Regions from separate parts of the Bradyrhizobium sp. ma5 genome, predicted to be linked through region 4. Evidence: predicted binding sites of a transcription regulator. Region 4 holds the regulator's gene; each other region holds the start of a gene.
What was found. Region 4 encodes LexA, which represses DNA repair genes until DNA is damaged. Its sites were predicted from a motif close to TGTTCNNNNTGTGTTCNG; they were not measured.
Positions count from the first base shown of each region.

Region 1 (7,797 bases), 3.8 Mb from region 4:
TGAGGATCGCGGCGACTTCCTCCTGCTCGACCAGCTTACGGGTCTGCTCCACCGTCTTCGGCGGCGAGTAGCCGTCGTCGAGCGTGATCAGATTGATCTTGCGCCCGTTCACGCCGCCCTGGTCGTTGATCATCTTGAAGTATGCGGCCTGCACCTTCGCGATCACGCTGTAGGCCGACGCCGCGCCCGAGAATGGCGAGGTCTGTCCGAGTTTGATCTCGGTGTCGCTGGTACCAGCGCCATATTTCTTCTCGGCGGCGTGCGCCTGTGTCGCGAGCGCAAGCGCGAGTGCTGCCGTGATGGCCTTCCAGATCATCGTGAGCCTCCCTGTGGCTTTTTTGTTTTGTTCGCGAGGGAGAGCTTACGCAGGTCGAGGGAGGCAGGCTTGCGATGAGACGCCGGGGCAGGGATGCGAAATTGCGGCGGGGGTGACTATTATTGCCGTCGTCCCGGCGAAGGCCGGGACCCATTACCCCAACTGCTTATGTGGTGCGACGCTGGGGCGACATTCGGCGGGTAACGGCAAAGACCAGTGGTAATGGGTCCCGGCTTTCGCCGGGACGACGATGATGAGAGAGCGACGCCCCTCAGCGGTAGCGCACGCTGCCGGTGGTGACCGGGTCGGTCGGCAGCACGGTGGCGCCGGCTCTACTGGCGGCGGCGGAGGTGATCATGCCGGGCTCGGCCGCGGCCTGCACATCGCGGGGCGGGGTGAATTCGAGGATGACGAGAACTGCCGTGGCCAGCACCGCCACGGCGGCGGTTGCGAGCGCAGGCACCAGTCTTCCGCGCGTTTCGGCTGCGCGAACTTGCATTGACCAATTCCTTTATTGGGGTCGTTCTTTGGACGTGATGTAAGAACGGCCAGGCTTCTTCCCAAGAGTGCGGCGCACATGCCTCACAATCAGTTGTGCCGGCCGTGATGTCCCTCACGGTGTTCGAGACGATGCGGGCTTGGCCTGCGTCGAATCGCATTCGTGTCGGACGGCTTGTTTGCACACCATGAGTTGGAAGTGATCGTGGCGTTTTGCATGCGCCTCATGCGCTCGTGATCGATCGCGTGAGGTTGTGATTAACGGCGAGGCGACACGCTGTTTTTGCCGTGATTTAGAGGCTTTCTGCGTTGTGCGAGGCGTGTGCGTTAAGGCTCTCTTCACGCGCTCTCGCCGCATCAAGCAGAGATTCGTGTGATGTGCGCGTGGTGGAAGCAATGACACCGCTGTCATTGGCAACAGCTGTCAGCGGACCTGTCGCAAGCATCGCCACGCCGTCCTTGCGAGGCGCGAAGCGACGAAGCAATCCATCTCTCCTAACTCACCGTGATGGATAATTTTACTTCGCGCGTAATCGCACAAAGAAGAATCCATTCGCTACTCGCCCGCGGGAGCGCGCGCGTCGGTCGGATCGATTCACCTATCAGACAGCGAGAGAGAGCGTGCGCGCGTCATCTCGCGGCGCGATCGGCCCGTGCCTTGCGGCAGCTTGACCCACGCTGATGGAGCAGAGGGCGCAGGGAACGCCAGGTGCCAGCACGCACCCGTGGGTCCCGAGCAATAATTGGCGTGTCGGGAAGAGGAATATTTTCCCCTGAGAGGACTAGGCAGGCTGTGTCGCGTGTAAATTGTTGGTGAGATTCGCTTTCTGGCGCTTCGCGCGGCACCCTGGAACAAGCGCTGCGGCTCCGACTTGATGCAGCGGGCTGGTTACCGGCCTGCACGGCCCTGCAATTTCCTGCCCCCAAAGCCAGGGCCGTGCACTCCGGGGCGGGCAAATCCCTTCAGTCGATTTCCTTCGCTGTGTTCACTAGTGCACCGTCCAGCCACGCTCCGCAGGCGTAGGCTCGGTCCATCACCGCGCCAATATCCGGCACTGCCGGTGACCGAGAACGCCAGTCGCGCTCCCGCCTTCGGATGGAATGGAGCAGCGTGATGCAGATCAGCCTTCCCAACCCGCGCCGATCCCCGGAGCAACGCCAAGCGGATGAATCGATCCGCCTCCGCGGCGAAGCCCGCGTCATGCCTCCCGGCGTCGCACGCGACCGCCTGATCCGCATGGCCCGTCAGGCCGAGACCGCCTCACACATCAACGCGTGGGTGATGTCGCCGGGGTTGCGCTCGCCGAAGTGAGACGGGCGTTGGCGCGATCCGTGCTGTCCTCGCGACGTGTCATGATCGGGAGAGCGTGATCCGGCAGGCGACCGGTCGTTCGATGCAGATTTAGCATGTTGCGAACTGACCGCTTGCATTTGCGCGGCGCGATAGGTGAATTCGACGGGGCTGGTCGTGATCGCGCAAGCACTCCGTCGCTCGATGCAGATTTAGGATTGCGGGACGACCGCGTGCATTTGCGCGGCGCCGCCGGCCGAGGTCGTGCGACAGCTTGATCCTCGCTCGTGATGCAGAGCGCGCAGGGAGCGCCGGCGAGGCCGGACATGCTTGGCGCCGCCCGCGCAACAACTTTCATGTTTTGCAAAGTGGACGCCAGCCGCAAGGGCGTTTCAATGCTCAAGCGCTATCGCCAAGGGGATCGGGTAAGATCACTTTGAGGTCTTGTCGGCCGATTATCACACCCAGTGCTTTTGGGTGGTTCGGACTGACGAGACTATCGATCGATTTTCATTACAGAGCGTGCATCGGTCCTTACAGCAAGGACTAGAGCTTTTCTCGCCGCTGTACCCGGTGCATGCCAAAACAAAAACGGCCAGGTCATCGACCCGGCCGTTCAAAACTCTCTCCGCGAATTCCGCGTTCGGTTGAGCTCAGCTCGCCTTCTTCACGAACACCGGCTTGCCGACCTTCTTCTCGATCGCGCGCTTGAGATCGAGTGCGCGGGGCGACAGCACCTCGGCCTTGGCCTTGATCAGGTAGGCGTCGAGGCCGCCATTGTGGTCGACGCTCTTCAGCGCGTTGGTCGAGACGCGCAGGCGCACGTTGCGGCCGAGCGCATCCGAGATGAAGGTCACGTTGGCCAGGTTCGGCAGGAAGCGCCGCTTGGTCTTGATGTTGGAGTGGCTCACCTTGTGGCCCGTCTGGGGGCCCTTGGCCGTCAGTTCGCAGCGCCGGGACATCTTACAAAATCCTTATTGCATCCCCGCTTCCGGCGGCACGTGCGATCACGCGGCCCGCGCGGGGGTTTTGAATTCGCGTCCATTTTCCAGGAACCGCGGGTGTATAGGGGGAGAATACCCAAGCGTCAAGATTATATCGCCGCATAACTGTACCGGGAAATGGCGGTTCATAAGCGCTACCAGCCACTTAACGCCGGATATGGCAACCATATAAAGGGCGTATTCGGCTGCAAGTCTTGGTTCCATAACAGATGCGCGTGTTGTCCGGCCGAATTGAAGGACCAAATGGACAACGAACAGAGCGCCGATAGCAGGACCGTCAGGTAGGTTAAGTGACGACCGCCATTGCCCTTTTGCCCCCGCTCGGCCGGCTCATCGGCCTGTGCGCCGGTGCCCTCTTGCTGTTTTGCGCCGGGCGCGCCAACGCGCAGGGGCGGCTCGACGCCCAGTATGAGGCGACGCTGGCCGGTATCCCGGTCGGCAAGGGCAGCTGGACCATCGAAATCGGCGACGACAGCTTCTCGGCCTCGGCCCAGGGCGGCACCGCGGGCCTCTTGAAGGCGTTCTCCGGCGGCAGCGGTGGGGGCGCCTCGCAGGGCCGCGTCGTCAACGGCGCGCTGGTCGCCTCCTCCTACACCGCGACCACCACCACCTCGAAGAAATCCGAGACCATCCGGATGGTGCTGGCCAATGGCGGCATCAAGGAATCCACCATCGAGCCGGAGCCGCCGGTCGATGCCGATCGCCTGCCGGTCTCGGACGCGCAGAAGAAGAACGTGTTTGATCCGATGACCGGCTCGTTCCTGCGCGCACCCGGCAATGCGGAATTGATGAGCCCGGATGTCTGCCGCACCGGCGCCGGCGTGTTCGACGGCCGCATGCGCTACGACCTCAAGCTCGATTTCAAGCGGGTCGAGATCGTGAAAGCCGAGCGCGGCTATCACGGCCCCGCGCTGGTCTGCGCGCTCTATTTCGTGCCGATCTCGGGCTACATCCCGGATCGCCCTGTCATCAAATACCTTGCCGCCCAGCGCAACATCGAGATCGCCTTCGTGCCGATCGCGGGCACCCGCCTGCTGGTGCCGTTCCGCATGACGATCCCGACCCCGCTCGGCCAGGCCATGCTGGAAGCCACCTCGTTCGTCACCACAGCCGCGCCGCCGCGCGTGGCGAAGACGCAGTAGGGCGGCAACGCACCTCGTCATTGCCGGGCTTGACCCGGCAATCCATCCGTTTCGAGAGAGGTCGTTCTTGGTTGATGGATGCCCGGGTCAAGCCCGGGCATGACGGGTTGGGACCCTGCGGAATGCAACAAGCGTCACTGGAATCCAGTTGACTCTTGCCGGCTTCTGATTCGACTCGTCCGCCTCTGGAATTTAAGGAATTCAGTCCGCATATCCTGTGCTTGTGGAGCCCTCTCAAACTTGATCTAGTGCCGCCGCCGTCAGCCTGCCCGAGATGTTGCGGTGAACGTTTCAGGTCTGGAATGGAGTCACCGATTCGGCCGCGATTCGTTCTAGACTCGTTCCGAAGCTTAAGGGCGGCGCAGAAAGCGTCGCATTGTGAGACAGATTCGCCTCAGATGATGCCCATGATCGATCAGTTTCCGGATTTCCGCGTCATTGCGAGGAGCGCAGCGACGAAGCAATCCATCGCGCCGATGCGCACGCGAAATGGATTGCTTCGCTTCGCTCGCAATGACGGCTGACAGCCGCCGGACAATAAAAGAAACACCTGCAAAATATGGCTTTCTCAACTTCGTTCGGAAATGACCGCGTGCCCGGCGCAGGCGTCACTGCGGTGCTGGGGCCGACCAACACCGGCAAGACGCATCTCGCGATCGAGCGCATGCTGGCGCATTCGTCAGGCCTGATCGGGCTGCCGCTGCGGCTGCTCGCGCGCGAGGTCTACAACAAGGTTGCGGCCCGCGCCGGCGTCGACAATGTCGCGCTGATCACCGGCGAGGAGAAGATCAAGCCGAAGGCGCCGCGCTTCTGGGTCTCGACTGTCGAGGCAATGCCGCGCGATCTCGATGTGTCCTTTCTCGCCGTCGACGAGATCCAGATCGCTGCCGATCTCGAACGCGGCCACGTCTTCACCGATCGCATGCTCAACCGCCGCGGCCGCGACGAGACGCTGCTGCTCGGCGCAGCCACAATGCGCCCGATCATCGAGCGGCTCTTGCCCGGCGCCTCGATCGTCACGCGGCCACGGCTGTCGCAGCTCGAATTCGCCGGCGACCGCAAGATCACGCGGCAGCCGCGACGCACAGCGATCGTCGCGTTCTCCGCGGATGAGGTCTACGCGATCGCCGAACTGATCCGCCGCCAGCACGGCGGCGCGGCCGTGGTGCTGGGCTCGCTCTCGCCCCGCACGCGCAATGCGCAGGTCGAGATGTTCCAGAACGGCGACGTCGATTATCTCGTCGCCACCGACGCGGTCGGCATGGGGCTCAATCTCGACGTCGATCACGTCGCCTTCGCCTCCGACCGCAAATATGACGGCTATCAGTTCCGCCGGCTGACGCCGGCCGAATTCGCGCAGATCGCCGGCCGCGCCGGGCGTGCCACGCGCAACGGCACCTTCGGCACGACGGGCCGCTGCGCGCCGTTCGAGCCGGAGCTGGTCAATGCGCTGCAGAACCACACCTTCGACAGCGTCAAGATGCTGCAATGGCGCAACGCCAAGTTGGACTTCTCCTCGCTCGGCGCCTTGCAGGTGTCGCTGGCGCTGTCGCCCAATCATGAGGCACTGACGCGGGCCCCGGTGGCCGAGGACCTGCGGGTGCTCGAACATGTCGCACGCGACGCCGAGGTGCGCGAATGGGCGCATGGGGCTAAAGCGGTGGAGCGGCTGTGGGAGGCCTGCCAGGTTCCGGACTACCGAAAGCTGGCGCCGGCCGCCCATGCCGAACTCGTGACCACGCTGTATGGCTTCCTGATGCAAAAGGGTCGTATCCCTGACGCATGGTTTGCCGCCCAGGTCGACCAGGCCAACCGGACCGACGGCGATATCGACACGCTATCGGGCCGGATCGCGCAAATCCGGACCTGGACCTTCGTTGCCAACCGGCCCGACTGGCTCTACGACCCGGACCACTGGCAGGGGATCACGCGCGATCTCGAAAATAAATTATCCGATGCGCTGCATGAACGGCTCACGGAGCGTTTCGTTGACAGGCGGACCAGTGTATTGATGCGCCGCCTGCGGGAGAACTCAGTTTTGAATACGGAAATTGGCAAGACCGGTGAAGTGATCGTGGAAGGCCACGTGATCGGCCGGCTCGATGGTTTCACCTTCGCACCTGATGCGGCCGAGGCCGGCAGCGACGCCAAGGCGCTGCAAGCCGCAGCCCAGCAGGTGCTGGCGCGCGAGATCGATACGCGTGCCGAGAAACTGGGCGCCGCCCCCGACGAGCAGTTCGTGCTGACCTCCGACGGCACCATCCGCTGGACCGGCGATGCGGTCGCCAAGCTGGTGGCCGCCGACGACGCGCTGCATCCGCGGCTGCGCATCATTTCCGACGAGCGGCTGACCGGCGCCTCGCGCGAAGCCGTGCAGACCAGGCTCGATCTCTGGCTCAAGACGCATATCGAGAAGCTGCTCGGGCCGCTGTTCGAACTGTCCAAGGCCGAGGACATCCAGGGCATCGCCCGCGGCATCGCCTTCCAACTTGTCGAGGCGCTCGGCGTGCTCGAGCGCAGCAAGATCGCGGCCGAGATGAAGGATCTCGACCAGCCCTCGCGCGCCGCGCTGCGCAAATACGGCGTGCGCTTCGGCGCCTACCACATCTATTTCCCACAGCTCCTGAAGCCCGCGGCACGCTCGCTGGCGTCGCTCCTATGGGCCGAGAAGCAGAGCAATGTCGACATGGGCGCGCTGTCGAATGTGCAGCATCTCGCCTCCAGCGGCCGCACCTCGTTCCCGGTCGACAAGGCCCTGCCGCGCGACGGCTATCGCGTGCTCGGCTATCGCCAGTGCGGCGAGCGCGCGGTGCGCGTCGATATTCTCGAGCGGCTCGCCGATCTGATCCGTCCGGCGCTGGCCTGGCGCGAGACCTCGCCGGGCGAGAAGCCCGCCGGTGCGTTCGATGGCCGCGGCTTTGTCGTCACCCAGGCGATGACCTCGCTGACCGGCTCCGCTGGCGAGGACTTTGCCTCGATCCTGCGCGCGCTGGGCTACCGCATGGACCGCCGTCCGCCGCTGCCGCCGAAGGCTGTCGAGGTTGCGCCGGCTGAGAGTGCCGAGACCATCGCCGCCGAGACGCCGCCGGTCGAGACGACGTCCGACGCCGCCGCAGACGCGCCGGTCGATGCCGCAGCCGAAATTACGGCCGATGCGCCGGAGGCCGCCGCTGCGCCCGAGGCCGAAGCCGCCGTCGAGCAGCCGGTATCTGGCGATCCCGCGCCGTCGGCTGCGCTGCTGCCCGACGTCGGCTTTGCCGAGGTGGTCGCCAGCGAGGCGACGCCGGTTGTCATCGAGGCGCAGCCCGAGCCCGTGGCAGAGGTTGCCGCGGAGCCTGCCGCTGCTGCCGAAGAACCCGCGCCTGAAGCGCCCGCTGCCGAAGTTGCAGCCGAGCCCGCGCCTGCCGTCGAGGCCGCTGCGGAGACGCCGCCTGAGGCTGCTGAGACACCGTCAGAGCCCGCCGCGGAAGCGCCTGCGCCCGCGGAGGCCGCGCCTGCTGCCGCGGAGACGCAGGCCGAGCCGCAAATGGTCGAAGTCTGGCGTCC
Region 1 covers NZ_CP170156.1:8,605,923-8,613,719, reverse strand. The annotation lists gene ACE103_RS40720 (ABC transporter substrate-binding protein) at 1-316, opposite strand, end outside; gene ACE103_RS40715 (hypothetical protein) at 588-815, opposite strand; gene ACE103_RS40710 (hypothetical protein) at 1,929-2,126, shown strand; gene ACE103_RS40705 (DUF3223 domain-containing protein) at 2,550-2,756, shown strand; gene rpmB (50S ribosomal protein L28) at 2,759-3,067, opposite strand; gene ACE103_RS40695 (DUF3108 domain-containing protein) at 3,421-4,251, shown strand; gene ACE103_RS40690 (helicase-related protein) at 4,811-7,797, shown strand, end outside.
Region 1: the regulator LexA is predicted to act here: its motif matches at 4,580-4,597, upstream of ACE103_RS40690 (helicase-related protein).

Region 2 (7,797 bases), 330 kb from region 4:
CTATGTCCTACCGACATGGCGACGATGCGGTCGAATACAAGGTACGATCTGCCTGATCGGACAAATACCCGTATCGCGCGAGAAAGTGCTGGCTATTTGCTGCAATCGCGCGCAGGAACGACGACGCTTGCCGACTGGCGCGGCTTTCCAGCGCGAGGCGAACCCGACGAAGTTCCAGTCGGATGGTCGAAAGCCTCCTCCGTGCGTTCGAGAAAGATTCGAACGCACTCACCGAAAGAGCTTCATGCAAAATCTCTCGCCTCGTCACGTCAAGACTGAAGAGTCCGTGCGCCTCGGCGTGACGTCCGGTTGGTATTCCACAAAGGTCAGCGGGACGTTCGTGACCGGCCCGCATGACACCGAAGCCGATTGCCTGCGCAAGATCGCCGAGATCAATCCTCCACCGCCGAGGAAGAAGAAATAGCTCCGGCGCGACCGGATTGGGCGCATCGGCAAATGCCAACTCAGACGCATGTCGGCAAGATGGCCAAACAAACCCGCGTTCGTCTTCTCGAGGTTGTCGTGAGTGCGCAGAAAGAGCCCACTCGCTGGAAATGGCATGTTTCCGAAGGCGGTTTGGAGCTCGTGCACGGCTACGCGACGTCACGCGAAACAGCGCAACGGGACGGCGATAGCGTTCTGTTCACAATGCTATCTGCGCCCCAGACGCCCTGAGCGGGGCGCCCTTCGACGAACAGAGACGCACGTTCGCGAAGCCCGGCGAAACGACGTAGGGGCGCAGCCCTGCGCGCCCAGGCAATCAGGCATCAGTCAACCCGGCGTGACGCCCCGACCTCGAGCCGCCTGCAACGAACCACGTTCGGGAACGGCCCTACTCGCCGTTCCCGTTCGCGCCGTTCTCTTCCTCCGGAATGTGCTCGACCGAGACGACATGCTCGTCCTCGGCGGTGTCGAACACGATCACGCCCTGGGTCGAGCGGCCGGCGACGCGGATGTCGGCCACCGGGCAGCGGATCAGCTGGCCCTTGTCGGTGACCAGCATGATCTGGTCGGCGTCCTCGACCGGGAACGACGCCACCAGATTGCCGTTGCGGTTGTTGACGCTCATCGCGACGATGCCTTTGCCGCCGCGGCCGGTGGTGCGGTACTCGTAAGACGAGGTCCGCTTGCCGAAGCCGTTGACGGAGACGGTCAGCACCACCTGCTCGGCCGCCGACAGCTCGGCATAGCGCTCCTGCGACAGCTGGATCGCATCGTTCGCAGGCTCCTCGCCCTCTGCCTCGACCGGTTCTTCGGTCGTGGCCTCGCCGGCCACCGCGCGGCGCATCTTCAGGTAGGCCGAGCGCTCGTCCGAAGTGGTCTCGACATGGCGCAGGATCGACAGCGAGATCAGCTTATCCGCCTCGGCCAGCGCAATGCCGCGCACACCCATCGAGGTACGGCCGGTGAAGACGCGCACATCGGTGACCGGGAAGCGGATGCACTGGCCGCCGGCGGCGGTCAGCAGCACGTCGTCGCGCTCGGTGCAGATCTGCACGTCGACTATCGCCTCGCCCTCGCCGAGCTTCATGGCGATGATGCCGGAGCGGCGGACGTCGACGAAATCGGACAGCTTGTTGCGGCGAACGGTGCCGCTGGTGGTCGCGAACATCACGTCGAGATTGCCCCAGGAGGATTCATCCTCCGGCAACGGCATGATCGTGGTGATGCGCTCGCCCTGCTCCAGCGGCAGGATGTTGATCAGCGCCTTGCCGCGCGCGTTTGGCGCCGCCATCGGCAGCCGCCAGACCTTCTCCTTGTAGACTTGGCCGCGTGACGAGAAGAACAGCACCGGCGTGTGGGTCGAGGCCACGAACAGGCGCGCGACGAAATCCTCGTCGCGGGTCTGCATGCCGGCGCGGCCCTTGCCGCCGCGGCGCTGCGCCCGATAGGTCGACAGCGGCACGCGCTTGACGTAGCCCGCATGCGACACGGTGACGACCATGTCCTCGCGCTGGATCAGGTCCTCGTCCTCGACCTCGCCTTCATGCTCGATGATCACGGTCTTGCGCGGGGTGGCGAACTGCTGCTTCACCTCGGCGAGTTCGGTCTTGACGATGCCCTGCACGCGCGCGCGCGAGCGCAGGATGTCGAGATAGTCGGCGATCTCGGCCGCGAGCTTGTCGAGTTCCTCGGATATTTCGTCCCGCCCCAGTGCGGTCAGGCGCTGCAGCCGGAGATCGAGGATGGCCCTGGCCTGCTCCATCGACAGCCGGAGCGTGCCGTCATCGTTGATGCGATGCCGGGGATCGTCGATCAGCGTGATCATCGCCTCGACGTCGCGTGCCGGCCAGTCGCGCGACATCAGGGCCTCGCGCGCGGTGTTCGGATCGGGCGAGGTTCGAATGACACGGATCATCTCATCGATATTGGCGACCGCGATCGCGAGGCCAACCAAGATGTGGGCGCGATCGCGGGCCTTGCCGAGCAGGAACTTGGTCCGCCGGGTCACCACCTGTTCGCGGAACGCGACGAAGATGGTGAGCAGGTCCTTCAGATTCATCGTCTGCGGACGGCCGGAATCCAGCGCCAGGATGTTGGCCGGGAAATTCGTCTGCAGCGGCGTGAACCGGTAGAGCTGGTTCAGCACCACGTCGGGCACCGCTTCGCGCTTCAGCTCGATGACGACGCGATAGCCGTCGCGGTCGGACTCGTCGCGCAGGTCGCCGATGCCCTCGATCTTCTTCTCTTTGACGAGATCGGCGATGCGCTCGACCATCGTCGCCTTGTTCACCTGATAGGGAATCTCGGTGATGATGATCGCTTCGCGATCCTTCCTGATGGTGTCGATCGCCACCTTGCCGCGCATCACGATCGAGCCGCGGCCGAGATGGTAGGCCGAGCGGATGCCCTGGCGGCCCAGGATGATGCCGCCGGTCGGGAAGTCCGGTCCGGGAATGATGTCGATCAACTCGTCGATCGTGAGCGCCGGATTGTCGATCAGCGCCACGCAGGCGTCGACGACCTCGCCGAGGTTGTGCGGCGGGATGTTGGTCGCCATGCCGACGGCGATGCCGCCGGCGCCATTGACCAGGAGGTTCGGGAACCGGGCCGGCAGAACCGCCGGCTCTTTCTCCGAGTTGTCGTAGTTCGGCTGGAAATCGACGGTGTCCATGTCGATGTCGGCGAGGACGGCAAGCGCCGCCTTCGTCAGCCGTGCCTCGGTATATCGGTAGGCCGCCGGCGGGTCGCCGTCGACCGAGCCGAAATTGCCCTGGCCATCGATCAGCGGCACCCGCAGCGAGAAGTCCTGCGCCATGCGGACCATCGCGTCGTAAATCGACTGATCGCCATGCGGGTGATATTTACCGATCACGTCGCCGACGACACGCGCGGACTTGACGTATTTCTTGTCCGGGGTGTGTCCCTGCTCATGCATCGAATAGAGGATGCGCCGGTGCACCGGCTTGAGCCCGTCGCGCGCATCGGGCAGCGCACGCGACACGATCACGCTCATCGCGTAATCGAGGTAGGACTTCTTCATCTCGTCGAGAATGGAAACGGGACGAATATCTGAGGGCACCGGCGGCTCGCCGGGCTTGTCGTCTTCGGGTTCGGACAAAGGGGAAATCCGGTCAGTTCTGCTGGGGAATCATATAGACCATCGAGGGCCTGATAACCACCCTTGCACGGCTCCGGCAAGCCGTTTTTCCCTTCGTTTTTTCATGCACTTACCGGCCGCATTGCAGGTTTGCGACGCGCCTGCTTAGCCCGGCGGTTGCAAGGTCGCGAAGACCTGGTGGAACCGGCCTTCGCAACGTCCTGATCATCCGATTATTGGCCGAAAATCACCGCGTGCATGATCCGCCCGGGCATGAAGGTGAATAGCCCGGCAATGACCAGCGCGCCGAAGAAAATGCCCATCATCGTGAACTTGTGGCGGCGGACATTGTGGCTCCGCGCGGCCGTCACGCCGAGCACCAGCATGATCAGCGAGAAGATCGACAGCAGATGGATCGGGCTCCACGGGCCCACCAGCTTGATCTGATGGATCCAGAACGAGCTCCCGGCGACCACCAGCATCAGGATCACCCAGATCCAGCCCAGCGTCCGGTGCGGCAGCGTGCCCTTCGGTGCGGCGAGCTGGATGGAGCCGAGCACGAAGGCGGCCATCGCGGCAAAGGCATGGAGCGGGATCGCAGGCGCAGCGTCGAGCAGTGGCGCGAGGCTCATGATGGCAGCCCTCGAGTGAAGCTCGCGGCCAGACGTCGCTCGCCGCAGGCCAATGTAAATATCATTCACATTGACCTGTGTCAAAGTCCGGGGAACCCGCGCTGGCCGTCCTCGGTTGGACAAGGTCACGCAGGCGCTTAGAGAGTTATCCTCATAATCCACACGAGGAGACTTCCGCGACAAATCTCAACGCCGCTCCGGGATAATGATCTTCACGGAACGGCGTCTGACGGAATCTCGGAAAGCCTGACCTGCGATCAGAACGGGATGTCGTCGTCCATGTCGCTGTTGCGGCTGCCGCCGCCGGCGGCGACCGCACGGCGTGGCGCCGAGCTGACCGGACCGGACGAGCCGAAATCGCTGCCGCCGCCATCATCGGCGAAGCTGCCGCCCCCACCGCCCCGCCCGTCGAGCATGGTGAGGTTGGAGTTGAAGCCCTGCAGCACGACCTCGGTCGAGTACTTCTCGACGCCGCTCTGGTCGGTCCATTTGCGGGTCTGCAATTGACCCTCGATGTACACCTTGGCGCCCTTCTTCAGATACTGCTCGGCGACCTTGCAGAGGCCCTCGTTGAAGATCACGACGCGGTGCCACTCGGTCTTTTCCTTGCGCTCGCCGGTGCCCTTGTCGCGCCAGGTTTCCGAGGTGGCGATGGAAAGATTTGCGATCGGTCGGCCGTCCTGCGTCCGCCGGATTTCCGGATCCTTGCCGAGGTTTCCAACCAGGATCACCTTGTTCACGCTTCCCGCCATTGCATCATCTCCGCTCAAAAACCGGGCACCGGACATCGGCCGCCACTCTCAACCATCGCCACTTACTTGCAGGCGCCGCGAATGACCTATACGGCCGGTGCCGGCTTGATGCCCTCGCCGTCGCGCGGTTATCCACGATATTCAAGATATAGCATCGCAGCCGACACTGTTCCAGTTTTGTTCGCCACAACCAGCCGTAGAAGCAGCCGGCGGTCATGGAGTCGCCGCCGATTTCGCTCCGACCACCAGCGGGCTCTGACGCCTTACGAAAATGTAAGTTAAATCAACGCTTTGCATTGTCGACACTTCTTCTGCGAGTGTTGCATTTGGGAGACGGCGCTTCAGGTTGAATCAGCGTATAGCTACCACCCATCAGATGGGCGCTCGCGTCTGAAGTCGCGCTTCGGGACCGTTGGAAGCCGATTGGGAAGCTGGGGGTTTGATTATGAAGAAGTTTTTGCTCGCTACGGTTGGCCTGATTGCGGTCGCTGCGCCTGCCGCGGCTGCCGATCTCGCTGCGCGCCCCTACACCAAGGCGCCGCCGATGATCGCCGCCGTCTATGACTGGAGCGGCTTCTACATCGGCGCCAACGGCGGCTGGGGCTCGAGCCACAATTGCTGGGACCAGGTCCCGGGCGGCATCTTCATCGGCTCGGATGGTTGCCACGACGCGACCGGCGGCGTTGCCGGTGGTCAGATCGGCTATCGCTGGCAGGCGGGCACCTGGGTGTTCGGCCTCGAAGCGCAGGGCAACTGGGCTGACCTGAAGGGCAGCAACAACAGCGCGATCTTCCCGGGCCTGTTCACCAACCAGAGCAAGATCGACGCGTTCGGCCTGTTCACCGGCCAGATCGGCTACGCCGTCAACAACGTGCTGCTCTACGCCAAGGGCGGTGCGGCGCTGACCGACAATCGCTTCAACACCTACTTCACGCCGACCGGCGTCCTCGCCGGCAGCGCGAGCGACACCCGCTGGGGCGGCACCATCGGCGCCGGCATCGAAGTCGGCTTCGCGCCGAACTGGACCGCCGGCGTCGAATACGACCACCTGTTCATGCAGGACAAGACCTACAACCTCACCACCCCGACCGGCGCGCTGTTCAGCAACATCCGCGATCGCCAGGACGTCGACCTCGTCACCGTCCGCGTGAACTACAAGTGGGGCGGCCCGGTGGTTGCGCGCTACTGATCGCGCGACACGGATTTGAGACGAAAGGCCGGCTTCGCGCCGGCCTTTTTGTTTGCGTGGGCGGCGCGCTCCAACGTCGGGCCGCCTGATGTGCTCGACAGCTACACCACCGAGCTGCGCAGCTTCGGCGACATCAAGGGCCGGCTCGGCCACGCCGACGGCGCCACGCTGTGGTTCGTGAACGGCGGCGCCGCGGTCGGCGACATCCTGCACCGCTACAATGCCGGGCTCGCGCCGTCCTCGGTCTCGGCCAGCGACACGCGCTGGAGCTGGACCGTCGGCGCCGGCGTCGAATACATGTTCGCCGCCAACTGGTCGGCCAAGCTCGAGTACAATTACATCGATCTCGGCAAGGTCGCGCCGATCCAGTACACGCCCGCGATCAACGATCGCTTGGAGTGGAGGGACACCTTTCACACCGTCAAGCTCGGCATCAAGTACCACTTCAACGCGCCGAGCCCGGTCGTATCAGCGAAATACTGAGGTACCGGCGGTCGCTTCGCATCGGAGACAAGAGCGCCTTGCGCCGGCATTTTGCTTGCTGGCAAGCGGGCGCATCGCCCGGGCTGTTTTCCGTGCATTGTGGTTTCACGGATACACAACTTCCAAGATTTCTATGTAGAAACACGCGATCGTCACACGACACTGCTGTGACGTTCCCTTCAGTGTTTGAAGGGACAACAAGAAAATGGGACTGGGACTTTGAAAATCAGGAATGTTTTGCTGGCTTCGGCCGGCATGTTTGCCCTCAGCGCAATTGCACCGGCAATGGCCGCCGACATGGCGGCACGCGCGCCTTACGTGAAGGCTCCGCCGCCGGCCGCGATCTACAACTGGACCGGCTTCTACATCGGCGGCTTCGGTGGCTATGCCAGCGAGGACTCCGGCAACCCGAAGATGGAAGGCGGCTTCGGCGGCGGCACCGTCGGCTACAACTGGCAGGCCGGCAACATCGTGTACGGCCTCGAGGCTGACGGCGCCTGGGCTGACGTCAATGCGTCCGCTACCGCTTTCGGCATCACCGCGACGAGCAAGATCGACGCGCTCGGCACCGCGCGCGGCCGCATCGGCTTCGCCGTGGACAAGGTGCTGTTCTACGGCACCGGCGGCTACGCCTGGGCCGACAACAAGCTCACCCTCAGCGCGGGCGGCGTGAGCGTCTCGCAGAGCAACTTCCACTCCGGCTGGACCGTCGGCGCCGGCATCGAGGCGTTCATCGCGCCGCAGTGGTCGATCAAGGGCGAGTACCTGTATCGCAGCCTCGGCGGCGAGACCTACTTCGGCATTCGGTCTGCCGACATCAACCTGCACACCGTGCAGTTCGGCGTGAACTATCACTTCGGCGGCCCGATCGTCGCCAAGTACTGAGCGAAAAACAGACCTCGGGGTCTCGGAAAGGCCGGCCTCGCGCCGGCCTTTTTGCGTCTGGGAACCGCATCCTGCTGACGACTGCTGCCAACAGGCAAACTATCCGTTGATGGAGACGACTCAGCACTGGAAATTGTCGGCCGTTCTTCCTACGTTCCAGTCTTCTCACCCATCGGCGCAAGGTCCCGGCAGCACCGGCGATGCGCGCCCAAAAGGCGCCCGATCATGCGCCCGGAAATGTCGCTATGGATGAAGTGCTCAAGGCGAAGCGCCAACAGAACGCCGGCTACTCATCGCGCGCCATCACGATCCGCG
Region 2 covers NZ_CP170156.1:4,502,244-4,510,040, reverse strand. The annotation lists gene ACE103_RS20810 (hypothetical protein) at 245-424, shown strand; gene gyrA (DNA gyrase subunit A) at 833-3,562, opposite strand; gene ACE103_RS20800 (DUF2306 domain-containing protein) at 3,775-4,173, opposite strand; gene ACE103_RS20795 (single-stranded DNA-binding protein) at 4,431-4,925, opposite strand; gene ACE103_RS20790 (outer membrane protein) at 5,371-6,114, shown strand; partial or broken gene ACE103_RS20785 (outer membrane protein) at 6,211-6,597, shown strand; gene ACE103_RS20780 (outer membrane protein) at 6,823-7,482, shown strand; gene uvrA (excinuclease ABC subunit UvrA) at 7,728-7,797, shown strand, end outside.
Region 2: the regulator LexA is predicted to act here: its motif matches at 5,093-5,110, upstream of ACE103_RS20795 (single-stranded DNA-binding protein).

Region 3 (7,797 bases), 1.8 Mb from region 4:
GCCTTCGTTGATCTGGTGCTGCGCGACGTAGTTGGTCACGGCCGGGCGGGGATTGCCGATCACGTTGTAGCCGGCGGCCTTGCCTTCGATGACCTTGCTGGCCGAGGTGGAGTGCGCTGCGAACTGCTCGATCTGGTTCGCGGGCAGCGCGCGGTTCAGCGCGTAGGCGGTCGGCACCGTGCCGATCAGGATCAGCATGATTAGGCCCATGCCCTTCTGGCCGTCGTTCGAACCGTGGAAGAAGCTGACCAGCGTGCAGGTCAGGATCAGGATGCCCCGGATCCACCACGGCGGCGGCTGGTTGCCGACCGGCTCGCCGAACAGCGCGGGCGTCGCACGCGCCAGCACGGCCTTGAGGATGTAGAGCAGACCGGCCGCGAGCACGAAGCCGAACAGCGGCGACAGCAGCAGAGCCTTGGCGATGCCGGCGGCCTGGGTCCAGTCCACGCCGGAGGTGCCGTCGCGGCCGCGCAGCAGCGCGTTGGTGATACCGACGCCCATGATCGATCCGATCAGGGTGTGCGAGCTCGAGGCCGGCAGGCCAAGCCACCAGGTGCCGAGATTCCAGAGGATGGCGGCGATCAGCAGCGCGAACACCATCGCAAAGCCAGCGCTGGAGCCGACCTGCAGGATCAACTCGACCGGCAGCAGCGACACGATGCCGAACGCGACGGCGCCGCTCGAGAGCAGCACGCCGAACAGGTTGAACATGCCCGACCAGACCACGGCGACATGCGCCGGCAGCGAGCGGGTGTAGATCACGGTGGCGACCGCGTTGGCGGTGTCGTGGAAGCCGTTGACGAATTCGAAGCCGAGCGCGATCAGCAGTGCGACGAACAGCATGATGTAGGGCAGGAACGACGTGACGCGCGTGCCGGTGGCGTCGACGTCGGCATAGATGCTGTAGGCAACGAACAGCAGCGCGGCCGCGACCACGCCCAAATAAATGATCCCCGTCATGGGGTGGAAGCCCTTGTCGAGGTCCGGACCCTTTTTCAGGGCGGGCTCGATCGAGCCGGGTAACGCCATATCGCTCATGGTAAACTCCTGTCCCAATGCCTCCGATTTTGATCCATGCATATGACAGGCAATTGAAATCCGGCCCGTGAAATGAACCGGCGACCCATAACGGTGGACATCCCGCCGAATTGTTGTGCAAGGCATTGAAGGTCCACGGGCCTTCGCGGCCTCGTGGCAATCTTCAGCAACAGACGATCACCGATCGCGCAATGATCGTGACTGAAGTCACCGTCCGGGTTTCGTGGGGCGAGATGTGTGGGAGGCGAGGACGCCGGCAGTGGGACGCCGGGCCCGCGAAGCCACGCCACCGGGAATCGAGGTCACCGGAATTCCTGGCAACCAGGAATTCAAATAACCAGAAATCCGGCGCGTGCCGCGAGCAAGTGGGTGAGGAGGGAAAGATTGCGAGATGAGGTGGCGCGCCGCACGATTGGGGCTAGCAAACCGCGCAGCGCGCCCGCCTCAGGTACGTCATGGCGTGAACATGACGCCCGATACCTTTGGAACACGTCACAGTACCACGGATCAATTAAAGGTTGTAGGTATTTGTCCGCGTCCAGAAACAATTTCACGTTGAAGTGTAGCTCCCGGTTCCGCCGGTTCGGCGCAACTCAGGCCGCGCGGGCCGCATTGCGCAACTGATCTGCGGCAATTTTCAGGTCGTCGATAAAGCGCTGATATTCCAGCGCTTTGGCTTTCTCGTCGGGCAGACGCAACAGGTAGGACGGGTGCACGGTGACGAGCACCTTGGTTCCGTCGTGATCGAGCAGGCGGCCGCGGTTCTTGTTGATCGGGGTGATCTTGCCGAGCACGCTCTGCGCTGCGGTTGCGCCGAGCGCCACCACGAGTTCCGGCCTGATGGCGGCGAGCTCGCGCGCGTACCACTGGCGGCAGGCGCGGATCTCCGGCGTGCCCGGCTTCTGGTGCAGCCGGATCTTGCCGCGCGGCACGAATTTGAAGTGCTTCACCGCATTGGTGATGTAAACCGTGGCGCGCGCGATACCGGCGTCCTCAAGCGCGCGATCGAGCATCTGCCCGGCCGGTCCGACAAAGGGATGGCCTGCGAGATCTTCCTTATCGCCGGGCTGCTCGCCGACCAGCATCAGCATAGCACTTTGCGGTCCTTCGCCGAACACGGCCTGGGTTGCGTCCTTCCATAGCGGGCAGGCGCGACAACCGGCGGCCTCTTCGCGCAAGGCCGCGATCGTGTCGTGAGTCTGCGTGTCGTGAGGTTGCTTGCGGACCATCGGCTCATCCTGCAGCTTCTGCGGCTCGGCCGCCTTGCGTGCGATGAAGGGGCCGCTGGTCATGCGCATGGCGTCTTCGATCAGCGGCTTAATGATCGAGTCCTCGGGCAGGTTCCTCCAATAGGCCTGCGGCATCTCCATCACTTTCAGCCGCGCGGGATTGAAGAGGCCGTTGTCATGACGCCGCCAGGCCTCCTCGAGCCGATCCTCGCTCGGCACTTCGGATTTGGCGACGCCCGGCGAGATCGAGATCGCGTGCCCGTCCCAATGCGCGCAGACGTCGGGGGTCAGGATCGACCACGGCATGTCGGCGAAGCGGCCGGCGAAGAAAGGTGCGGCGAACTCGACGATGCGATGCTCCGGCTCGAACCAGGCGACGTAATGCGCCGTCCGTTCGCGGCCGATCTCGCGGAAGCGGAGCTGCGCGTGCATCCTGTCGATATCGCCATAGACCGCGCGCGCCATCGCGTGGACCTCGGCGACATCTGGGTCGGTCGTCACGTTGAGCAGATCGTGATGGCTGCGCAGCCGCCATAGCAGTCGATAGAGCAGGGCGAAGCGCGTGTCATTGCGATGCAAGATCGCGGTCTTTGCGAGTTCGACGAATATGGCTGTCACGTTGAACCGCGCCTGCGGCGCATCGGGCAAGTCATTCACGCAGGATGCCGACGGCAGTTCGTCGTCCTTGCGTACGGTCCACGTGACCTCCGCAGGCTTCACGCCATTCAACGCCAATCGTCGCGCGGCCTTGCGCCAGCCCTCGAAATCGGTGTCGTTGTCGAGCACGATGATACGCATACGATTGCTCCGTTTCCGTCACGTCGCCATTTTCGGGGCCAGTGCACCTGGCGTGCGGGAGATCAGGTTGCGTCCGGTTTTGGCGGCTCCCGAATCCCATTGATTCCACTCATGAATCGGTGAGCTCACCAATCCGATTGACTCCGCGGGCCCTGTTAGCTTTATATTAGAACATATCATGAACAAATGGGCCAGTCCTTGGTTCTCTGTTCTGGTCAGTGACGGCCTCAAATTTTCAGGTGGAAGGAGCGGTGCAATGAACGGCGCACGCACGGGTACGCTTGCGTCTCTGCGCGGCAGCATCGCGCGCATCGAGGCGCCATCGGAGGCGGCGATGCCGAACCGCATCGCGCTCGGACACACGAGCGCGGACGCGATGCTGCGCGGCGGACTTGCGCCGGCCGCGCTGCACGAGGTGTTCGCGGCCGGCCATCAAGGCGGCGCGGCGACCGGCTTCATCGCGGGGCTCGCCGGACGGGTGTCAGCGCGCAAGCCGCTGGTCTGGGTGCTGCAGGATTTTTCCGATCGCGAAAACGGCGCGCTGTCGATGCGCGGGCTCGCCGAGCTCGGTCTCGATCCGCGCCTCCTGGTCACCGTGCGTGCCGCCGATGTCGACAGCGGGCTGCGCACCGCGGCCGACGCGCTCGCCTGCGATGCGCTCGGCGCCGTCGTGCTCGAGATCTGGGGCGATGCGCGCCAGCTCGATCTCGTCGCCAGCCGCAAATTGACCTTGGCCGCGCAAGCCTCCGGCGTCACCGCGCTACTGCTGCGGATCGCCGCCACGCCGATCCCCTCGACCGCGGAGACGCGCTGGATGGTGCGCGCGGCGCATTCGCCGCCCGGCAATGCCGCAAGCGCCTGGGGCGCGCCGCGCTTCGAGGCCGAACTCGTGCGCAATCGTCATGGCCCGGTCGGGCGATGGATCATGGAATGGAAATGTGATGAGTGCCAATTCAGTGAACCGTCGGCGTATCCTCAGCCTGTGGCTGCCACGCCTGCCCATCGACCGCATCAAGCGCAAGCTCGCGCAGGACATCGTCTCGCAAGCTGAGACACGGGAGGTAGTAGGGCTCTCTCCCCCCTTGTGGGGGAGAGTTGGAGAGGGGGGTAGCCACGAGCACCGCCCGTGGGGCTCACCCCCCTCCCTAACCCTCCCCCACAAGGGGGGAGGGAACCCGTCCGCTCATGCGTCCCTTACGAATGAGGTAAGCAACCTTCTTCCCAGCGTCGTGGTCGCAAAGGACCACAACGCGATCCTGCTGCACGCCATCGACGAGGCGGCGGTGCGGGCCGGGCTGTCGATCGGGCTGCCGCTCGCCAATGCCCGGGCGATCTGCCCGGAGCTTACGGTCTACGACGCCGATCCCGCCGCCGATCTGAAGACGCTGAACGACATCGCCGACTGGTGCGATCGTTTCACGCCGCTGGTCGCACTCGATCCGCCTTACGGGCTGTTCCTCGACATCACCGGCTGCGCGCATCTGTTCGGCGGCGAGCGCGCGCTGCTGCAGATTGTCATCAATGCGCTGAGCCGGCGCGGCTTTGCCGTCAGCGCCGCAATCGCCGGCACCTCGATCGCGGCGCGCACGCTGACGCGCTATGCCTCGGGGCAGGTCATCGCCGATGGCGCGGAGGCGGAGGCGGTCGGCCCGCTGCCGGTGTCGGCGCTCGGTGCCGATCCTGCTGTCACCACCGGCCTGCGCCGCGCCGGCCTGAAGACCATCGGCGATGTCGCCTCGCGCGCACCGCATGAAATCTCGGCGCGGTTCGGCGCCGATTTCACCACCTTGCTCGGCCACGCGCTCGGGCGGGGCGATGCCCCGATCAGCCCGCGCAAGCCGCTGCCCGATTACATCGTCGAGAAGCGTTTCCCCGAGCCCATCGCGACCGACACCGTGATCGCGCTGACGCTCTCAAGCCTCGCCAAAATGTTGGTTGCGGCGATGAAGAAGCAGGGCAAGGGCGCGCGGCAGCTGGAAGCGAGCTTCTTCCGCACCGACGGCGCGGTGCGCGCGATCATGGTCGAGACCGGGCGGCCGGTGACGCGGCCGGAGATGATCGACCGCCTGTTCCGCGAGCGGCTCGATGCGCTCAATGATCCGCTCGATCCCGGCTTCGGCTTCGATCTCATCCGCCTCGCCGCCGGGCGTACCGAGATCGTGGTGCAGCAGCAGCGCGATCTCGACACCACAGTGCACGACAATGACGAGATCTCGGCGCTGATCGACCGCATCGCCGCCCGCATCGGGGGCAAACGTGTCGTCGTGCATCTGCCGCTCGGGAGCCACATCCCCGAACGATCAGCGCTCGCGCTGCCGGCGCAGCATCATCTGGCCGCGGCGAGCGCGGCCGCCTGGCCGGAGCGCGTCACCGGCGAGCCGCCGCTGCGACCCTTGCGGCTGTTCGAGCGGCCCGAGCCGATCAAGGTGCCGTTCGCAAGCGTGCCGGATGGTCCGCCGCACCAGTTCACCTGGCGGCGCGCCTTGCATGCGGTGGTGCGGGTCGAAGGCCCGGAGCGCATTGCGATGGAATGGTGGAAGCAGGACGGCGCGGCGCTGACGCGCGACTACTTCCGCGTCGAGGACGCCGAGGGCCAGCGCTTCTGGATCTTTCGCGACGGCCTCTATGAGAACGAGCTGCGCGACGAGGAAGGCAAGCCGGTCCCGGCCAACTGGTATGTGCACGGGCTGTTCGCATGAAACAGAGCGTTTTCAAGCGAAGTGGAGGCCGGTTCGCGTGAAGAAAACGCGTCAAAACGAGAATCTGATGCCCGACTATGCCGAGATCGGCATCACCAGCAATTTCTCCTTCCTGCGCGGCGGCTCCGATCCGCGCGCCTATGTGCATCAGGCGAGCGAACTGAAGATCCCCGTGATCGGGCTTGCCGATCACAACACGCTGGCCGGCGTGGTGCGCGCCTGGAAGGAGCTCGACAGCGACAAGGTCGCCCATCCGCCAAAGCTTCTGATCGGCGCCCGTATCGTCTTCATCGACGACACGCCCGATATCCTGGTCTATCCGCGCGACCGCGCCGCCTATGGCCGGCTGTGCCAATTGCTCACCCGCGGCAAGCGCGGCGGCGGCATCGAGCGCATCGAGAAGGGCGACTGCCGGCTCACTCTGTCCGACCTCGTCGACTTCGCCGAGGGCCAGCTGCTGGTGCTGGCGCTGCCGCATCGGTTCGAGGCGGCCGATGCGCTCGACGTGCTCGCGCAACTGAAAGCGAGCGCCGCTGATGGCGTCTGGCTTGCTGCAAGCCTGCTCTATCGCGGCGACGACAGGCGCCGTCTCGCGCGGCTGCATCGCCTCGCCGCGGATGCCGGCGTGCCGCTGCTTGCCACCAACGAGGTGCTCTATCACCATCCCGCGCGCCGCCCGCTGCAGGACGTGCTGACCTGCATCCGCGAAAAGACCACGATCGAGGCTGTCGGCCGCAGGCTCGAGGCCAATGCCGAGCGGCATCTCAAGCCGGCGCATGAGATGATCAGGCTATTCCGCGACTGGCCTGCCGCGATCGCGGAGACCATACGCTTCGCCGATCGCATCTCGTTCTCGCTCGACCAGCTCAAATACCAGTATCCGGACGAGCCGGTGCCGCCGGGCAAGACCGCGCAGCAGCATCTGGAGGATTTGACCTGGGTCGGCGTCGACAAATATTTCGGCGGCGAGATCGACGACAAACTTCGTGCCACCCTGAACAAGGAGCTCGCGCTGATCGCCGAGCTGAAATACGCGCATTACTTCCTCACCGTGCATGACATCGTGCACTATGCGCGCAGCCAGAACATCCTGTGCCAGGGGCGGGGCTCGGCGGCGAATTCTGCGGTCTGTTACGTGCTCGGCGTCACCTCGGTCGATCCGACCAAGGTCGATCTGCTGTTCGAGCGCTTCATCTCCAAGGAACGGCTGGAGCCGCCCGACATCGACGTCGATTTCGAGCATTCGCGGCGCGAGGAGGTGATGCAATATGTCTATCGCCGCTACGGCCGCCACCGCGCCGCCATCATCGCGACCATCATCCATTATCGCCCGCGCAGCGCGATCCGCGACGTCGGCAAGGCGCTCGGGCTGACGGAAGACGTCACCGCGGCGCTCGCCGACACCGTGTGGGGCAGCTGGGGCAAGGGCCTCAACGACATGCAGGTGCGGCAGGCCGGGCTCGATCCAAAAAATGCGATGATCAACCTCGCGGTCGAGCTTGCCACCGAGCTGATCGAGTTTCCGCGCCATCTCTCGCAGCATGTCGGCGGCTATGTGCTGACCCAGGACCGGCTCGACACCTATGTGCCGATCGGCAACGCCGCGATGGACGACCGCACCTTCATCGAATGGGACAAGGACGATGTCGACGCGCTTCATATGATGAAGGTCGACGTACTGGCGCTGGGCATGCTGACCTGCATCCGCAAATGTTTTGACCTGATCGATGACCACAAGGGCAAGCGCTGGGAGCTCGCTTCAGTCCCGCAGGACGAAAAAAAAGTCTACGACATGCTGTGTCGCGGCGAGTCGCTCGGCGTGTTCCAGGTCGAGAGCCGCGCCCAGATGAACATGCTGCCGCGGCTGAAGCCACGCACCTTCTACGATCTCGTCATCGAGGTTGCGATCGTCCGCCCGGGGCCGATCCAGGGCGACATGGTGCATCCTTATCTGAGGCGGCGGAACGGCCAGGAGAAGGAAAGCTATCCGTCGCCGTCGCCCGAGCACGGCCCGCCGGATGAACTCCACAACG
Region 3 covers NZ_CP170156.1:3,074,242-3,082,038, forward strand. The annotation lists gene ACE103_RS14100 (inorganic phosphate transporter) at 1-1,038, opposite strand, end outside; gene ACE103_RS14105 (UdgX family uracil-DNA binding protein) at 1,632-3,065, opposite strand; gene ACE103_RS14110 (ImuA family protein) at 3,322-4,116, shown strand; gene ACE103_RS14115 (DNA polymerase Y family protein) at 4,007-5,764, shown strand; gene ACE103_RS14120 (error-prone DNA polymerase) at 5,832-7,797, shown strand, end outside.
Region 3: the regulator LexA is predicted to act here: its motif matches at 3,233-3,250, upstream of ACE103_RS14110 (ImuA family protein).

Region 4 (7,797 bases):
CCTGCTCGCGTCGCCGGACCATTCCGCGACCGCGCGGGTTGCACTGTGGGGCGGGCGTGAGCTCACGATGCTGATGCTGGCCTCGCTGGTCGCAGGGCTCGCGACGACGCCTTACGCCGCGTTCCATTTCCATCGCGTGACGCCCTACGGGCTGCTGGCGAACCTCGCGGCGATGCCGGTGGTGTCGGCGGTCGTGATGCCGGCCGGGCTGCTCGGGCTGCTCGCCATGCCGTTCGGCTTCGACGGCGTGTTCTGGGCGATCATGGGGTTCGGCATCGACTGGATGATCCTGGTGACGCAATGGGTCGCGGCGCTCCCGGGCGCGGTCGGCCGGATGGCGGCGTTCGGGGTCGGGCCGATGATCGTTGCAAGCGCCGGCCTGATCCTGCTCGGGCTGTTGCGTTCGCAGCTGCGCTGGTCGGGCGCCGTGCTGCTGGTGGTGGCCTCGGTCTGGGCGGTGCGGGTGCCGCAGCCGGACGTTCTGGTCTCCGCCGACGGCCGCAATGTCGCGGTGCGGGGCGGCGACGGCCGGCTGCATCTGATGCACAGCGCGAAAGACGCCTTCCTGGTCAAGGAGTGGCTGGTGGCGGATGCCGATGCGCGGACCGCCACGGACGCCTCGCTCGGCCAGGGCGTCTCCTGCGATCCGAGCGGCTGCGTGACGCAGGGTCCCGGTGGCGCCTTCGTCGCGCTGGCGAGCCGGCCCGAGGCTCTGGCCGACGACTGCGAGCGTGCGGCGCTGATCGTGAGCGCGCGACCGGCGCCGAAGGATTGCGCGGCCTCGGTGATCGATGCCGAGCGGTTGCGGCGCCACGGCGCGCTGGTGCTGCGGCGCATCAGGGACGGCTACGCCATCGACGCGGTCAAGCCCGGCGGGATCGACCGGCCGTGGTCACCGGCGGTTCCCGGCGATGGCGAGAGCGAGACCACGCTGCGCACACCTGCCAGCGCGCCGCGGCCCGCCGTCGATGCGACACCGGCCGAGACCGATTTGCAGGGCGAAGACTAGCCGCCCAGGATTAGCCATTGTCGGGTGAGGGGCCGGTCGGCAGCTCGAACAGGCCGAGATGGAATTCGTCGGAGTCGGGGCCGGCGTCGGGCTTCTTGACGAGGGTGAAGGAAGCCTCCGGGAATTGCTCCCAGACCTTCAGGTCGTCAGCCGTCACCGTCAGCCAGCCGAACCGGAACATGTAGCGGCCCGGCTCCGTGACGCGTCCAGCCTTTTGCCATGTGACCTTGTCGACCACTGAGCAGGTTTCCGTGAGTGCACGTCCTCCGTACCCAATGATGCGCCAAGGCGCGCGCCGACGCAATTCTCCTGCTGCGCCCCGGAGCCCGGCGTCCGGGGTCGCTCGAAATCGGTTAGGTCCTTCGCCGCCGGATTACTCATTCCGCGGCGACGATGCGTTCAACCCAAAAACAGCGACGCAAATGCGGAGGGCCGCCGCTCCACAACCTTCGGCTTCTGCTCGACCGGCGGATGCAGCGCCGGCAATTGCAGCACGCTGACGCGTTGTCCCTCGACCAGCTGGGTCACCAGCACATGGCTGCCGTCGGGGAATTCGACCGCGTCATGATGGCGATCGGGAACGTCGGGCTCAACCTCGTTGAACACGCCGACGCGGAAATTCATCGTCTTGGTCCAGATCCAGCGGCTGTCGTAGCGAACGTTCTCGGCGAAAGCGAGCTCGGTGCCCGGCAGCATGCAGACCGCGACAGTCGGATCGTTCTCCGAAGCAAAGCCGCGGGTCGACGTGCCGCGGAAAGTCGTGGTGATCAGCGTCTCTCCAACAATGGCGGGGCGCGACGCCACGGCGTGCAGACTATAGTCACACATCGGATGGCTCCTCTATTCGAGGTAGCGACCCGTGCCTCTCCTTGAGGCATAGGGCCTCTACCAGAGTGGACGATAGCGAACGAGTGTCTCCTCGTTTCTAGGCGATTGTACGACTGCTCGACGAAACGCCCCGATCACAAACACGCGACGCTGCGTGAGAGGTATCGGAGCGCATCGGGCAGGCCGCACGTTACGCTATCTTTCAAGGAACGATCCGATGTGTTGCTCGTTCCCTGCCGCCATCAGTATTTGCGATAGAGGCCGATCAGCTTGCCCTGGATGCGGACCCGGTTCGGCGGCAGGATGCGCACTTCATAGGCGGTATTGGCCGGCTCCAGCGCGATCGATGCACCGCGGCGGCGGAAGCGCTTCAGGGTGGCTTCCTCCTCGTCGATCAGCGCCACCACGATGTCGCCGGTGTTGGCGACGTCGTTGCGCTGGATCAGCGCCATGTCGCCGTCGAGGATGCCGGCATCGACCATCGAGTCGCCGCGCACTTCCAGCGCATAGTGCTCACCGGCGCCGAGCATGTCGGGCGGCACGCTGATGGTGTGGCTGCGGGTCTGCAGCGCCTCGATCGGCGTACCGGCGGCGATCCGGCCCATCACCGGGACCGCGACCGGACGGTTGCCGTCGTCCTCGGCGATCGGCGGCGAGCTGCTGCGCTTGCCAAGGGTGCCTTCGATGACGCTCGGGGTAAAGCCGCGGCGGCCGTTGCCGCTGCCGGCCGAGAGCTCGGGCAGCTTGATGACCTCGATGGCGCGGGCGCGGTTGGGCAGGCGGCGAATGAAGCCGCGCTCCTCAAGCGCAGTGATCAGGCGGTGGATTCCGGACTTCGAGCGCAGATCGAGCGCATCCTTCATCTCGTCGAACGAGGGCGGTACGCCGGCCTCCTTCAGACGTTCATTGATGAAACGCAGTAGTTCGTACTGTTTGCGCGTGAGCATCTCGAGTATTCCCCCGGTTGGTAGCGTCGTTCGATTCCGAGACTCTTCAGGTGGGCCTGCAGGCGGGGCCTGACCTCAGGAGCGCGGTGCTCGGTACAAGCGCTTCCTGGATGGTCTCCCGTTTGTAGACACCAGTACTCGAAACAAATCATGAACGGACACTATATGTTCGATATGTGTTCCGCAACCACTTAATTTCCGGTGAACGTAACGGGCAAGCGCTCAAGCGATGCCGTCTGCGCCGTCACTCGGGCAGTGTCAGGATCTCGCATTCGCTGCCTTTGCCGGCGGCAGGCGCAAACGGCGGACGCACGAGAAGTGCCCGTGCCGCAGCGAGATTCCCGAGCAGGGACGAGTCCTGCTGCATGACAGGCGTTGCGATCAGCGTGCCGTCGTCGCGCGCCTCGAGGCGTGCGCGCAGATAGTCCTCGCGCTGGTCGTTGGCGGCGAGGTCGCGGCCGAGCAATGCGCTGGCGCGGGCATGATGGACAGTCTTTTGGCCGCTCAGCGCCCGAATCAACGGCACCAGAAACAGGAAGGCACAGACATAGGAGGACACCGGATTGCCGGGCAGGCCGATCACTCGCATCGCCCCTAACCGGCCATGCATCATCGGTTTGCCGGGCCGCATCGCGATCCGCCAGAACGCCATCTTGACGCCCTCGGCCTCCAGCGACTGCTTGACCAGGTCGTGGTCGCCGACCGAGGCGCCGCCGGTCGTGATCAGGATGTCGGCGCCGGTCTCGCGCGCCCGGCGGATGCCGGCGGTGGTGGCTTCCACCGTGTCGGCGGCAACCCCGAGATCGACGGTGTCGGCGCCTTCGGCGCGCGCCAGTGCCCGCAGCGCGTAACCGTTGGAATAGACGATCTGGCCGGGACCGGGCTCCGAGCCCGGCATCACCAGTTCGTCGCCGGTCGCCAGCACCGCGACCTTCGGGCGGCGGTGCACCGCGAGCTCCGGATAGTTCATGGCGGCTGCCAGCGACAGCGCGCGGTCGGAGAGGCGGCTGCCGGCGGCGAGCAGCACGTCGCCCTCACGGAAGTCGACGCCGGCCGGGCGGATGTGCCGCCCGGCGGCAGCCAGCTCGGTGATCGTGATGTGGTCGCCGTCGACGGCGGTGTCTTCCTGGATGATGACGGCGTCGGCGCCATGGGGGACCACGCCGCCGGTGAAGATCCGAACCGCTTCGCCCGGGCCTACCGTCCGCTCGAACGGCCGGCCGGCGGCGACTTCGCCGATCACCTTGAGCCGGGCCTTCAGATCACCAGCGTCGGCCGCGCGCACGGCATAGCCGTCCATCGCCGACATCGGCTGCGGCGGCTGGGTGCGCCGCGCGGCGAGGTCGCGCGCCAGGGTGCGATGGTAGGCGGCATCGAGCGCGACCATCTCCTCCGGCAGCGGGTCGGCGCCGGCAAGGACGGCGGACAGGGCATCGGCAACCGGCATCAGGGCCACGCTCAGAGCTCCTCAATTCCTAATTACATACCAAGTGCGGTCAGAGCCCTTGCCACGTCATCCGTCGATGTCACGTGGATGGCATGAAGGCCGCGCGCCCGCGCGCCGTCGATATTGGCGGCCAGATCGTCGAAGAACAGGATCCGCGACGCCGGCACGCCGATGGCTTTTACCACATGATCGTAGGCCTCGGCGTCGGGTTTCCGGTGGCCGATCGTCGAGGACAGGAAGACCGTTCGGAAATGGCCGAGCAACTCGGTATGGACGGCTGAGAAATGCGCGACATGGGCCGGATTGGTGTTGGAGAAGGCGTACAGCGGCATCCGCTTCGCGGCGGTCGCGAGCAAGGGGGCAATCCCCGGCATCTCGCCGGTGAAGATCGCATTCCAGCCTTCGAGAAACTGCGCGTCGGTGATGTCGATACCGAGCGTCCGGCGCAGGTTTGCGAAGAACGCCGCGTCGTCGATCCGGCCGATCTCGTGATGCTTGAAGCTGTCGTCGACCACAAAGCGCGCGGCGAGATCGGCCGGCGCGCAGCCGGAATGCTGCGCCCAGTGCGCCATCACCTTCTCGAAGTCGATGTCGAGCACGACGCGGCCGATATCGAACAGCAGCACGTCGACGGAATCGGGGGAGAGTTGCGAGGTCATTGCGTGAAACCCTGTACGAAAATTGCGGGCGGGCGGCAATGTCCTCGATTTGTGCGGCAGGCATGCGACGCAGGCTATGCTTCCGTCCCTGCGAAGGCGGGGACCCATACTCCGCGGCGGGTGTTGTCGAAGGGACGCCTCGTACCCACTTCGCCTAACCATGACCATTCGTGGTTATGGGTCCCCGCCTTCGCAAGGGGAGCGATGATGATCGTTCGCGATTCAAGTTGTCACGTCACGCGGTGTCAGTTGTGGTGGGGACGCAGCCCTACAATCTCTCGACATGAATCGTCTGAGCTTTGCTTCTCGTTTCGCCGCTTGAAAGCAGAGGGCACAGGAAAGCCGGGTGCCGCCATGGGCCACTCACATCCTGGAAAGCGCCAGGCCGAGGTAGGCGATCAGCGCGCCGGTGCTGAGAATGACGACGACGAGCGCCTGTTCCGAACGTGCTTGCAGAGTTTTTCGGCTCACGGCGATGACGCTCCATCCTTCAAAATCATACGGTCCAACTCACGTCGGCTGATATCCGTTCCGGTTCCTGGCCGGGAACTTTCATCGATGTCAGCTTCGCGGGCGCGCTCGGTCTCCTCTCGTTGCAGGCCAGAAACGCACAACGCCGCCCGCATTGAAATACGACGGGCGGCGCTGGTTCTAGCCCCAGGAGGAATGGCAAAATCCTGACGTTATGGATACGGGCGAGAGAGCAATAGGGTTCAGTCTAAGGCTCCGTACGATTCCGGTACTCCGAAGGAGCAAAGGAAACTGTCGGGGCGAGGTCTACGATGGTGTGACCAAGTTGTACTGGCCTCAGCGTGTACCCCCTCGCTGGGGCCCTTTCTTGAGGCCGTCGATTCCGCGGCGCCGCGGGGCAGGGCACAGCGAGATTCATTTGGCGGCCTTGCACGGACGAGCGCGCTCTCGAAGCGCCGCGACGGCGTCAACCAACGGCAAGACGGAAACGGCCCCGGCGCGCTCGCGGAGGCTTATGGTGCCTTGTTGCGCCTCACGCTGCCCGACGACCGCCACGACTGGAATACTCGCCTCATGCGCGGCAACGATCCGTCGCGACAGCGTGTCGGCGCCGGCGAACAGAACGCCTCTGATGCCGGCAGCTTCGAGCGCATCGAGAACCTTGACCGCGTAATCGGAATGATCACGCGAGATCGGCGCGACGGCGACCTGGTCCGGAGACAGCCAGAACGGTAGCGCGCCGGCATGATGTTCAAGCAGCATCGCGATGACGCGACCGATTGAACCGAACACGGCATGGTGGATCATCACCGGGATCGCGCGATCGCCGTCCGGTCCGACGTAGGACGCGTCGAGACGGCCCGGCAGAACGCTGTCGAGCTGAACCGTTCCGCATTGCCAGGACCGGCCCAGCCGATCGCGGAGCGCAAACTCCAGCTTAGGCCCATAGAAGGCGCCTTCGCCGGGCTGGATCTCGTACGACAGCCCGCACTGGCGCGCGGCCGCGGCAAGGCTCGCTTCCGCCCAATCCCATAATTCGTCCGAACCGGCGCGCGCGGCAGGCCGGGTGGAGAGCGACACCTCAGGCTCGGGGAAGCCGAACTCGGCATAGACTTCCGACAGCAGCGCGACGAAGCGGGCGACTTCACTTGGCACGTCCTGTTCGCGGCAGAACACATGGGCGTCGTCCTGCTCGAAGCCGCGCGTGCGCATCAATCCGTGCAGGGAGCCGGACGGCTCATCGCGGTGGCAGATGCCGAACTCGGCGTAGCGCAGCGGCAGGTCGCGCCAGGAGCGCAGGCCCTTGTTGAAGATCTGGACGTGGCAGGGACACGACATCGGCTTGAGCGCTATTGCGCGCTCGCCGTCGGCGAAGCCGAACATGTGCGCACCGAATTTTTCCCAATGGCCGCTTCGAATCCACAACTCGCGGGGCAGTAGCTGGGGCGTTCGAACCTCGGCATAGCCCAACCGGCGCATCTTGTGGCGGATGTAGTCCTCCAGCACCCGATAAAGCGTGTTGCCGCGCGGATGCCAGAACACCATCCCCGGCGCATCCTCCTGGATGTGCCAAAGATCGAGACGCGTTCCGAGGCTTCTGTGATCGAGATCGTCCATAGCTTGCTCTCCTGATTGGAAGCAGCGCGGACGAGTTTGCGCATGAAAAAAGCCCCGTCCGTCGCCGGCGGGGCCTTGTCTGGTTGTGCAGTCCGTTACCGCATACGACCAGGAGACGACCCGCCAAGGCTGGTCGTCGCGGTGGTCGAAGACATGGAACAGATGTTGCGCATGTCGCTATTCTGGATTGTCTGTCCCATCTCGTCAACCTGCCCGTAACACGAGAACGGCTGTGGGGCAGCGTTAGTCACGCGGCGATGCGGGCTCACGGTTCGCCCAGATCGTTCTGCGTCAGGATGCCCTGGCGCAGCGCGAGGCGGACCAGCTCGATGTCCGTGCCGACGCCGAGCTTGTCCTTGATCATGGAATGCAGGTTCGCGACCGTCTTGGGGCTGAGATGCAGCGCCTCGGCGATCTCGTCGGTGGTCTTCTCCGCAAGCAGCATGCGCAGCACCTCGAATTCCCGCGCGGTCAGCAGATCCGCTGCTGCGCTCTCGCCGGCGAGGTGGCTGAGCGCGAGCTCGTGGTCGATGTCCGGACTGATCGCGATCTTGCCCGACAGCGCGTCCATCACCGCGTGCACCAGCGTCTCCGGCGGGCTCGTCTTGGTGACATAGCCGCTCGCGCCGGCGCGGATCGCCTGCACGGCAAAAGCTGCGTTCTGGTGCATGGTGAATACAAGGATCTTTGCGCGCTTGTCCCACTGCCTGAGGCGCCGGATGGCCTCGATGCCGCCGATGCCGGGCATCGAGAGGTCCATGATGACGAGGTCGGGTCCGGTCTCCTTGTAGAGGCGGTAGGCCTCGACGCCATCGGAGG
Region 4 covers NZ_CP170156.1:4,829,954-4,837,750, reverse strand. The annotation lists gene ACE103_RS22415 (ComEC/Rec2 family competence protein) at 1-1,009, shown strand, start outside; gene ACE103_RS22410 (hypothetical protein) at 1,020-1,247, opposite strand; gene ACE103_RS22405 (hypothetical protein) at 1,409-1,837, opposite strand; gene lexA (transcriptional repressor LexA) at 2,080-2,784, opposite strand; gene glp (gephyrin-like molybdotransferase Glp) at 3,029-4,240, opposite strand; gene ACE103_RS22390 (HAD family hydrolase) at 4,264-4,890, opposite strand; gene thrS (threonine--tRNA ligase) at 5,776-6,978, opposite strand; gene ACE103_RS22380 (response regulator) at 7,244-7,797, opposite strand, start outside.